DNA from 4 places in the Quadrisphaera sp. DVD1 genome. Region 2 is predicted to be linked to each of the others. Evidence: riboswitches for the same ligand, from Rfam matches in the RefSeq annotation. Region 2 holds a riboswitch; each other region holds the start of a gene.

Region 1 (2,189 bases), on a different contig from region 2:
AGGCTCAGCGGGTTGTACGTGGCGAAGTCGATGTCGAGGGTGTCCGCCGAGGCGGTCGCGGCGGCGTCGTCGCCCCCGCCGGAGGCCGGGGCGTCGCCGGAGGCGTCCTCGCCCGCGACGCAGCTGGACAGGAGGAGGACGGCCAGGGGGAGGGCGAGGGCGGCGGGGCGGAGCTTCATCGGGCGGTCCTTCGGCTGGGGTGGGGCAGGGGTCGGGGACGGCGCGCCGCGGGCGCGCCGGGAGCTGCGGGGAGCAGGAGGCCGGCGGGCCTCAGCTGCGGGCGACGCCGAGCTGCTCGAGCAGGTCGGCGCGGAGCTCGGCCAGGCGCGCGTCGCCCCGGTCGCGGGGGCGCGCGACCGGCACGGTGGTGACCGACCGGACCCCGGCGCCGGCGCCCGGCGCCGCGGGGTCGGGGCCCAGGACGACGACCCGGTCGGCCAGGTGCAGGGCCTCGTCGACGTCGTGGGTGACGAGCAGCACCGTGGTCGGCGTCGCGGCCAGGAGCTCGAGGAGGAGGTCCTGCATGCGCAGCCGGGTCAGGGCGTCGAGCGCGGCGAACGGCTCGTCCAGGACGAGGACGCCGGGGCGGCGGGCCAGGGCGCGGGCCAGCGCGGCCCGCTGGGCCATGCCGCCGGACACGCTGCGCGGGCGGTGCCCGGCGAACGCCGACAGGCCCACCTGGTCGAGCAGCTCGGCCACGCGCTGGCGACCGGCGGGCTTCGCCGTGCCGCGGGGAAGCCCCAGGGCGACGTTGCCGGACAGCGAGCGCCAGGGCAGCAGCCGCGGCTCCTGGAAGGCGACCGCGCAGCGGCCGTCGAGGCCGGCCACGGCCGAGCCGTCGAGCAGCACCTGGCCGGCGGTGGGGGCGTCGAGGCCCGCGACGGCGCGCAGCAGCGTCGACTTGCCGCAGCCCGAGGGGCCGAGCAGGGCGACGATCTCGCCCGGCGCGACGTCGAGGTCGACGTCGGCCAGGACGACGTGCTGGCCGAAGGCGCGGGTGACCCCGCGCAGCGCCACGCCGACGGCGGACCCGGGGCGGGGCGCGTCGACGGCGGTGCTGGTCGGGCTGCCGGTCGGGGGGTGGGTGACGGGGTGGGTCACGGGGTTGCTCACGGTGGTGCTCACGGTCTGCTCCTGGACGGGGCGCGCTGGGTCGACCACGGCGGAGGCCGTGGGAGGGGAGGGTGGGGCCCTCAGCGCGGGCAGAGGCCGCTGGCGGTGCGGTGCAGATCGACGTGGGCGCGGCGGGTGAGCCGGATGACGACGCAGCGGAGCACGGTGTTCCTCCATCGGTCCTGGCGGTAGCACCTTCCCCGAGGGGTGGTTGCTGCGGCGTCGCTGAGCCAGGTCTCTCGGCCGCTCTGGATGGTCGGCGCCAGTGAACCCGAGCAGCGGCCCGGGTGTCAACCGCAACGTGTCAGGTGGTGGACGTGCCGTCTCGCCCTGTGAGACGGCGCTCCTGCTCGGCGCGGACCGCGGCGACCTCGTCGCGCAGGTGGGCGGCCTCCTCGAACGCCATCGCCGCCGCGGCCCGGGCCATGTCGCGCGCCAGCTCCTCGCCGAGGCGCGCGAGCTGGGCGTCGTTGCGGTCGGCGAGCTGGACCGGTGACGTGCGCGTCGTGCCCACGCTGCCGTCCGGGCGCAGCACGCTCATCACGGCGGGGGCGTCGCCGATGTGGTGGCGGCGTCCCGTCTCCGGCGCCTTCGGGCGCGGCCTGCGGGCCCGGCTGAGGTCGCGGGCGCGGCTGGACGTCGCCGGGGGCGGCTGCTGCCGCTCGCCCTCACCGCCGCTCGTGCTCACGCCGTGGACGGTATCGGCGCGGCGGGCGGACGGCGTCCCCTGATTGGGTGCGGCTGCGGTGGACGCGGCCCCCGCCCGGCGTCCACGGTGGTCCCGTGGACACCGAGACCGAGAAGCTGGTCGCGGACCTCGTCGAGATGCTCGTGCGCGAGGCCGAGACGAGGTCCTCGTCGCCGACCCCGCCCGCCGGGCCGCTGCTGCCCCGCCCCACCGGGCCGCGCCCGGAGGCCGAGCCGCTGGAGGTCTGGGCCCGCCGCCACGGCCTCGGCTGACGGCCGCGGGGGCTTCTCACGCGGTGGGCGCGGGAGGACCATGGAGGGGCACCGCGCCGCTGCGGCGCCTGGCCCGGCGCCGGGGCGGTCTCCTCCCGGGCCGCAGGAGCGCCGTC
Region 2 (2,189 bases):
GTAGCCCTCCTCCTCCAGCCGGTCGCTGGCGAGCTCCAGCGGCTCGGAGTAGGCCGGGGTGTCGGTGGCGATGATCGAGATGGAGCGGTCCTCGGTGCCGGCCTCGGCAGAGGCGTCGCCGCCGGCGAGGCCGCACGCGGAGAGGGACAGCGCGCCGAGCGCGGTCAGGCCGGTGGCGGCGAGGGCGGTGCTGGGTCGTCGGCGGTGCGGGGTGCTCACGGGGTGCCTCCAGGGGCGGGTCGGGCGGAAGAGGGCAGGGGGCGTCCGCGCGCCGGGCGGCGCGCAGACGAGGTGGTGCTGGGGGGTGGGGTCTCAGGCGCCGACGGGGACGGCGGCTGGGGCGTAGGTGCGGTCGCGGTGGACCAGGGGGATGCGGTCGGTGGAGGTGACCGCGGTGACCTGGCCGAGGGCGATGAGGCTGTCGCCGACGTCGACGAAGGAGGGGATGCGGCCGCTGAGGCGGGCCACCGCCCCAGCCAGGTCGGGCAGGCCGCGCTCGTCCCAGGACCACGCGGCGGCGCCGGAGAAGCGCTGCGCGGCGGGGCCGGAGAAGGTGCGGGCGACGTGCTCCTGGTCGTCGGCGAGCAGGTGCGCCGCGAACGTCCGCGACTCGAAGAAGGCCCTCAGGGACGAGGAGGTCTTCGAGATGTTGAACGACACGAAAGGGGGTTCCAGAGAAACGGACACGACAGAGATGGCGGTGAATCCGACGGGCTCCGAAGAATGCGCGGTCGTGAGCACCCAGACGCTGGAGGATGCAGGACGGAAAGCGCTTCGGAGGTCGACGGAGACACCCACGGGGGTGGGCACACGTGCTCCTGGGGTTCTGGTGGGATGGCGCCGCGCGAGCGCGCTCAGCGCCGGGGAGTGACCGGGGGATGTGGGGCGGTCAGGCCCGACACATGGCGCTGGCCTGCATCGACAGGTCGACGTGGCGCCTGCTCACCAGGAAGGTGCCGGCGGCGCGCGAGGGCGCCGGGGTGCTGCGGAGCATGGTGTTCCTCCATCGGTCCTGGCGGTAGCACCTTCCCCGAGGGGTGGTTGCTGCGACGTCGGCGAGCCAGGTCTCTCAGTCGCTCTGGATGGGCGAGGGGAACGTTATGGGGAAATGCGGGGCGGCGTCAAGCGACGCGCGGGGACGGGAATTCCTCGACGAGGCGCGCAGGGTTGACACGCACTCGGCGCGCGGCGAGCCTCGGCCTCCCGCCCCACCTCCGGAAGGCTCCGCATGTCCGCCACCGACGAGCTCCTCGCCAACGCCCAGCGCTACGCCGCGTCCTTCGACCAGGGCGACCTGCCGCTGCCCCCGGCCAGGCACGTGGCCGTCGTCGCGTGCATGGACGCGCGCCTGAACGTCTACGGACTGCTCGGCCTCGCCGAGGGCGACGCGCACGTCATCCGCAACGCCGGCGGCGTCATCACCGCCGACGAGCTGCGCTCCCTCGCGATCAGCCAGCGCCTGCTCGCCACGACCGAGGTCGTGCTGATCCACCACACGGACTGCGGGATGCTCACCTTCACCGACGACGAGTTCCGCCGCTCGATCGAGGCGGAGACCGGCGTCAAGCCCGCCTGGGCGGCCGAGGCCTTCACCGACCTCGACGCCGACGTGCGGCAGAGCATCGCCCGGATCCAGGCCGACCCGTCCATCCCGCACAAGGACTCCGTGCGCGGCTTCGTCTACGACGTGCGCACCGGGGCGCTGCGCGAGGTCTCCTGAGCCGCCGCCGGGGCGCCGGGCTGCTGCTCGGCGCCGTCCTCCTGGCCGGCTGCTCCGGCGGGCCGGACGGCGCGCCAGCGGGCCCCAGCGCCTCCGCGCCCTCGGCAGCGGAGCCGAGCGCCCCGGAACCGCGGACGCTCTCGCTCGTGGCCACCGGTGACGTCCTGCTGCACCCGGCGCTGTGGGAGCAGGCCCGCGCAGACGGCGGGGACGGCGGGGACGGCGCCGACGGCGGGCTCGACTTCGCGCCCCAGCTGGCGGCCGTGCGGCCCCGGGTGGCCGGCGCCGACCTCGCGATCTGCCACCTCGAGACGCCCCTGGCCCCCGCCGAGGGCCCGTACCGCGGCTACCCGTCGTTCGCCGCCCCGCCGCAGGTGGTCCCCGCGCTCGCGGCGGCCGGGTACGACGCCTGCACGACGGCGTCCAACCACAGCTTCGACGCCGGAGCCGCCGGGGTGGACCGGACCCT
Region 3 (2,189 bases), on a different contig from region 2:
TGATGGCGTCGGCGTCCTCGAGCTCGGCGCGCTTGGAGGTGACGAGCCCCAGCACCACGCGCTTGCCCGGGGGCAGGAAGCGCAGCACGTCGAGCGAGCCCGAGCGCTCGTCGTCGAACTCGAGGAAGTAGCCGTCGACGTCGAGGGTGTTGAACAGCTGCTCGGCCACGACGTCGTAGGCGCCCGAGAGCGCCCAGCCGGACCGGAAGTTGCCGCGGCACAGGTGCGTGGCGACGGTCAGCCCCTGCGGGCGCCCGAGCAGTGCGGCGTTGAACTGGTCGATGAAGCCGCTCAGCGCCGCCTCGCCGCGGCCGCGGTACTGCTCGTCGCCGAAGAAGGTGAGGCTCACGTCGTCGATCTGCAGGTACTCCAGCCCCGCGGCGTGGACGCGCGCGATCTGCTCGCGGTAGGCCGCGGCGATGTCGGCCCGCAGCTCCGCCTCGTCGTCGTAGACGCCCTCGGTCTGCAGCGGCGCGAAGGTGTTGTGGACGTGGTTGGGCGAGGGGATGGTCAGCTTCGGGGTCGCCCCCGTGCCGGCCTCGGCGACCGCCTGCTGGAGGAAGGCGAGGTGGTCGGCGAAGACCGTCTCGCCCAGGCGCACGCGGCTGCTGGCGCGCGCGAGCGTCAGCGGCACGTCGATCTGCTCGCCGTCCTGGCCGACGAAGGGGATGGAGAACGCCCCGGCGGGCTCGATCCCCTCGAGGCTGAAGATGAAGTCCTCGTGCCAGTAGTGGCGGCGCAGCTCGCCGTCCGTGGCCACGCGCAGGCCCACCTCGCCCTGGCGGCGCACCACCTCGCGGACCGCCTCGTCCTCCAGGGCGCGCAGCGCCTCGGCGTCGATCTCCCGGGCGGCGAACCGCGCCCGGGCCTCGCGCAGCGCCGGCGGCCGCAGCAGGCTGCCGACGTGGTCGGCGTGGAAGGGCGGCTCGGGGGAGGCGGCCCGCGCCGCGCTGTGGCCGGACGTGGGGGTGGGGGTGGGGGCGCTGGTGCTCATGAGGAGGCTCCTCGGCGTCGGACGCCCCGTGGAGGCGTCGTCACGGGCGCGGAGGACGGGCGTCGTCCGCGCTTGACGCGCCCGGGGGCTCCCGGCTGGCGCGTCCAGGTCTTCACCCGGGGCACCCCACCGCGACAGGAGGGTTGCCGGCCAGCGACCCGGGGGTTCGCGCTGGCGCTCGTGACCTGCCGGGCACGCTAGCAGCGCGCACTACCATCGAGCCAGGCTCCGACCGAGCCTCCAGCACCCTCCCCGGAAGGACCCCTGCGTGCTCCGCACCCACGAGGCCGGCACCCTGCGCGCCAGCCACGACGGCCAGACCGTGACCCTCGCAGGCTGGGTGGGGCGGCGGCGCGATCACGGCGGCGTGGCCTTCCTCGACCTGCGCGACGCCTCCGGGACCGTGCAGGTGGTCGTGCGCGACGAGCTGCTCGAGTCCTCCGGCGCCCACGGGCTGCGCAACGAGTACTGCGTCCAGGTCACCGGTCCGGTGCGCCTGCGCCCGGTCGGCAACGAGAACCCGGCGCTGCCCACCGGCGAGGTCGAGGTCGACGCCGCGCAGCTGACCGTGCTCAACGAGGCCGCACCGCTGCCGTTCCCGATCGAGGCCACCGCCGAGGCGGCCGAGCGCGCCCCCGGCGAGGAGGTGCGCCTGCGCTACCGCTACCTGGACCTTCGCCGCCCCGGCCCGGCCGCGACGATCCGCCTGCGCAGCGAGGCCAACCGGGCCGCGCGCGAGGTGCTCGCCGCGCACCGCTTCACCGAGGTGGAGACGCCGACCCTCACCCGCTCCACCCCCGAGGGCGCCCGCGACTTCCTCGTGCCGGCGCGCCTGGCGCCGGGCTCCTGGTACGCGCTGCCGCAGAGCCCGCAGCTGTTCAAGCAGCTGCTCATGGTGGGCGGCCTGGAGCGCTACTACCAGCTGGCCCGCTGCTACCGCGACGAGGACTTCCGCGCCGACCGGCAGCCCGAGTTCACCCAGCTCGACGTGGAGATGAGCTTCGTCGAGCAGGACGACGTCATCGCCCTCGCCGAGGACGTCCTCGTGGCGCTGTGGAAGCTCATCGGCCACGAGATCGACACCCCGATCCCGCGGATGCCCTACGCCGAGGCGATGGCCCGCTACGGCTCGGACAAGCCCGACCTGCGCTTCGGCGTCGAGCTGGTCGAGTGCACCGACTACTTCCGCGAGACG
Region 4 (2,189 bases), on a different contig from region 2:
CCGTACCGCTCGATGATCTCGAAGTGGCGCCCGCGGTGGGGGGTGTCCGGCGTCCCCTCGTACATGACCTGGGTCATGCCGTTGGTCAGCGGGCCGTAGATCGCGAAGGTGTGCGCGGTGACCCAGGCCAGGTCGGCGGTGCACCAGTGGACGTCGGTCTCGGGCTTGGCGTCGAAGTGCGCCCAGTGCGCGTAGCGCGCGTGCGTGAGGTAGCCGCCGGTGGTGTGCAGCAGCCCCTTGGGCCGCCCGGTGGACCCCGACGTGTAGATGACGAACAGCGGGTGCTCGGCGTCGAACGCCTCCGGCTCGTGGACGGGCTCGGCGACGGCCACGCTCTCGTGCCACCACACGTCGCGCCCCGGCGTCCACGGCGCGGGCTCGGCGAGCGCGTCGCCGGTGCGGCGGACGACGAGCACGTGCTCGACGTGGTCCAGGCCGGCCACCGCCTCGTCCACGGCGGCCTTGACGCCGACCGCGCGGCCGCGCCGGAACTGCCCGTCGGTGGCCACGACGACCTTGGCGCCCGTGTCGGCGACCCGGAACCGCAGCGCCTCGGCGGAGAAGCCGCCGAAGACCAGCGAGTGCACGGCCCCGATCCGGGCGACGGCGAGGGTGGCGATGAGGGTCTCGGGGATCACCGGCATGTAGATCACCACGCGGTCGCCCGGCCCGACCCCGAGGTCGGTCAGGGCGTTGGCGGCGCGGGAGACCTCCGCCAGCAGCTGCGCGTAGGTGTAGGTGCGCCGGTCACCGGGCTCGCCCTCGAAGTGCAGGGCGACCTTGCCCCCGCGGCCGGCGTCCACGTGCCGGTCGAGGCAGTTGACGGCCGCGTTGAGCCGGCCGCCGAGGAACCACTGCGCGGCCGGGACGCTGAGCTCGCCGTCCGCGCCGGGCGTGGCGGGCCGCCAGTCGAGCACCGTGTGCCAGGGGGTGTCCCACGTGAGCTGGCCGGCCTGCTCGGCCCAGAAGGCCAGCGGGTCGGCGGCCGCCCTCGCGTAGGCCTCCGCGCCGAGGTTGGCGCTCGCGGCGAGCTCCGGCGGCGGGGGGAAGCGGCGCTGCTCGTCGAGCAGGGTGGTCAGGTGCGGCTGGTCGCTGCTGGGCAGGTCGGTGGGCAGGTCGGTGGGCAGGTCGGTGGAAACGGTCGGCTCCTCGGAGGGCGTGCGAGGGGAGCGGCCGCGGCGAGCGCGGTGTTCCTCCATCGGTCCTGGCGGTAGCACCGGCCCCTGCGGGGTGGTTGCTGCGGCGTCGCGGAGCCAGGTCTCTCAGCCGCTCGGGATGGTCGGATCGAAGTGAACCCGAGCGCGTCCGAGCGTGTCAAACCGCGCCGGGACCGCCCCGCATCACGTCGACGACGTGCGCCAGCGTCTGCTCGTCGCCCACGTTGCCGGCGAAGACGACGTAGGGGGTGCCCACCACCTCGGGCGCGGCCTCGACCGGCTCGAACACCGACACCTGCCCCGGCAGGAGCTGCCCCAGGACGGTCGCGCGGCGGATGCCGAGCCCGCGCACCGCGACGTCGTGGGAGGTGATGCCGCCCTTGCCGACGACCCACGCGGGCCGGGCCGCCAGCGCGCCCCGGACCACCTGCACGACCGCGGCGGAGGTGGCGCGGGCGATCGCCAGGCTGGCGTCCGCGTCGGCGCCCCGCAGCAGCGCGCGGCTGGTGTACAGCAGCACGTCGGTGGACGCCAGGGCCGCGACCACGCGGTCGGTGGCCTCCGCGACGTGGGCGTCGCGCTGCTCGGCGTCGGCCAGGCGCCGCACGTCGAGCTCGACCTCGGTGAAGCCGCCGCGCGCCCGCGCGCCCTCCACCTGCCGGCTGCTCAGCCCGACGTGCGAGCCGACCACGACGAGGCCGTGGGCGGAGCCGGCCCGCGCCGCCCGCCCGCTCCAGACCTGCTCCGCCGACAGCGGCTCCTGCGGCTCGATCCCGGCCAGCGCGCGCACGAAGGACGGACCGGTGCGGTGCAGGAAGGAGCGCCCGGCCGCCTCGGCCTCCAGCAGGCCGAGGACCACGACCTCGAGGTCGGAGTACTCGGTGGCGTTGACGACGACGAACCGCCCGCCGGTGACCCCGGAGAGGATCTCGGCGACCCGCTCCGGCCCGCCGAGGCGGACGTCGTCCAGGCCGATGCTGACGACGTCCTCGGCCCGCAGGGCGCCCCCGCCGGCGCGGCTGCGCTCGGCCA

Evidence for each region. A riboswitch is a leader RNA that binds a small molecule or an ion and turns the genes downstream of it on or off. The one in region 2 is predicted to bind S-adenosylmethionine.
Region 1: linked by a shared signal. The riboswitch ahead of AC5FZL_RS04535 (ABC transporter ATP-binding protein) and the one ahead of AC5FZL_RS09385 (flavin reductase family protein) in region 2 are both predicted to bind S-adenosylmethionine.
Region 3: linked by a shared signal. The riboswitch ahead of AC5FZL_RS12510 (5-methyltetrahydropteroyltriglutamate--homocysteine S-methyltransferase) and the one ahead of AC5FZL_RS09385 (flavin reductase family protein) in region 2 are both predicted to bind S-adenosylmethionine.
Region 4: linked by a shared signal. The riboswitch ahead of acs (acetate--CoA ligase) and the one ahead of AC5FZL_RS09385 (flavin reductase family protein) in region 2 are both predicted to bind S-adenosylmethionine.

The regions. Positions count from the first base shown of each region.
Region 1 covers NZ_JBZYWI010000024.1:2,440-4,628, reverse strand. The annotation lists gene AC5FZL_RS04540 (aliphatic sulfonate ABC transporter substrate-binding protein) at 1-179, opposite strand, end outside; gene AC5FZL_RS04535 (ABC transporter ATP-binding protein) at 271-1,125, opposite strand; SAM riboswitch class I at 1,284-1,372, opposite strand; gene AC5FZL_RS04530 (UvrB/UvrC motif-containing protein) at 1,418-1,801, opposite strand; gene AC5FZL_RS04525 (hypothetical protein) at 1,897-2,073, shown strand.
Region 2 covers NZ_JBZYWI010000066.1:2,137-4,325, reverse strand. The annotation lists gene AC5FZL_RS09390 (MetQ/NlpA family ABC transporter substrate-binding protein) at 1-219, opposite strand, end outside; gene AC5FZL_RS09385 (flavin reductase family protein) at 313-798, opposite strand; SAM riboswitch class I at 1,001-1,089, opposite strand; gene AC5FZL_RS09380 (beta-class carbonic anhydrase) at 1,229-1,720, shown strand; gene AC5FZL_RS09375 (CapA family protein) at 1,867-2,189, shown strand, end outside.
Region 3 covers NZ_JBZYWI010000114.1:7,284-9,472, forward strand. The annotation lists gene AC5FZL_RS12510 (5-methyltetrahydropteroyltriglutamate--homocysteine S-methyltransferase) at 1-994, opposite strand, end outside; SAM riboswitch class IV at 1,058-1,180, opposite strand; partial or broken gene aspS (aspartate--tRNA ligase) at 1,263-2,189, shown strand, end outside.
Region 4 covers NZ_JBZYWI010000024.1:9,231-11,419, reverse strand. The annotation lists gene acs (acetate--CoA ligase) at 1-1,199, opposite strand, end outside; SAM riboswitch class I at 1,193-1,282, opposite strand; gene AC5FZL_RS04560 (four-carbon acid sugar kinase family protein) at 1,315-2,189, opposite strand, start outside.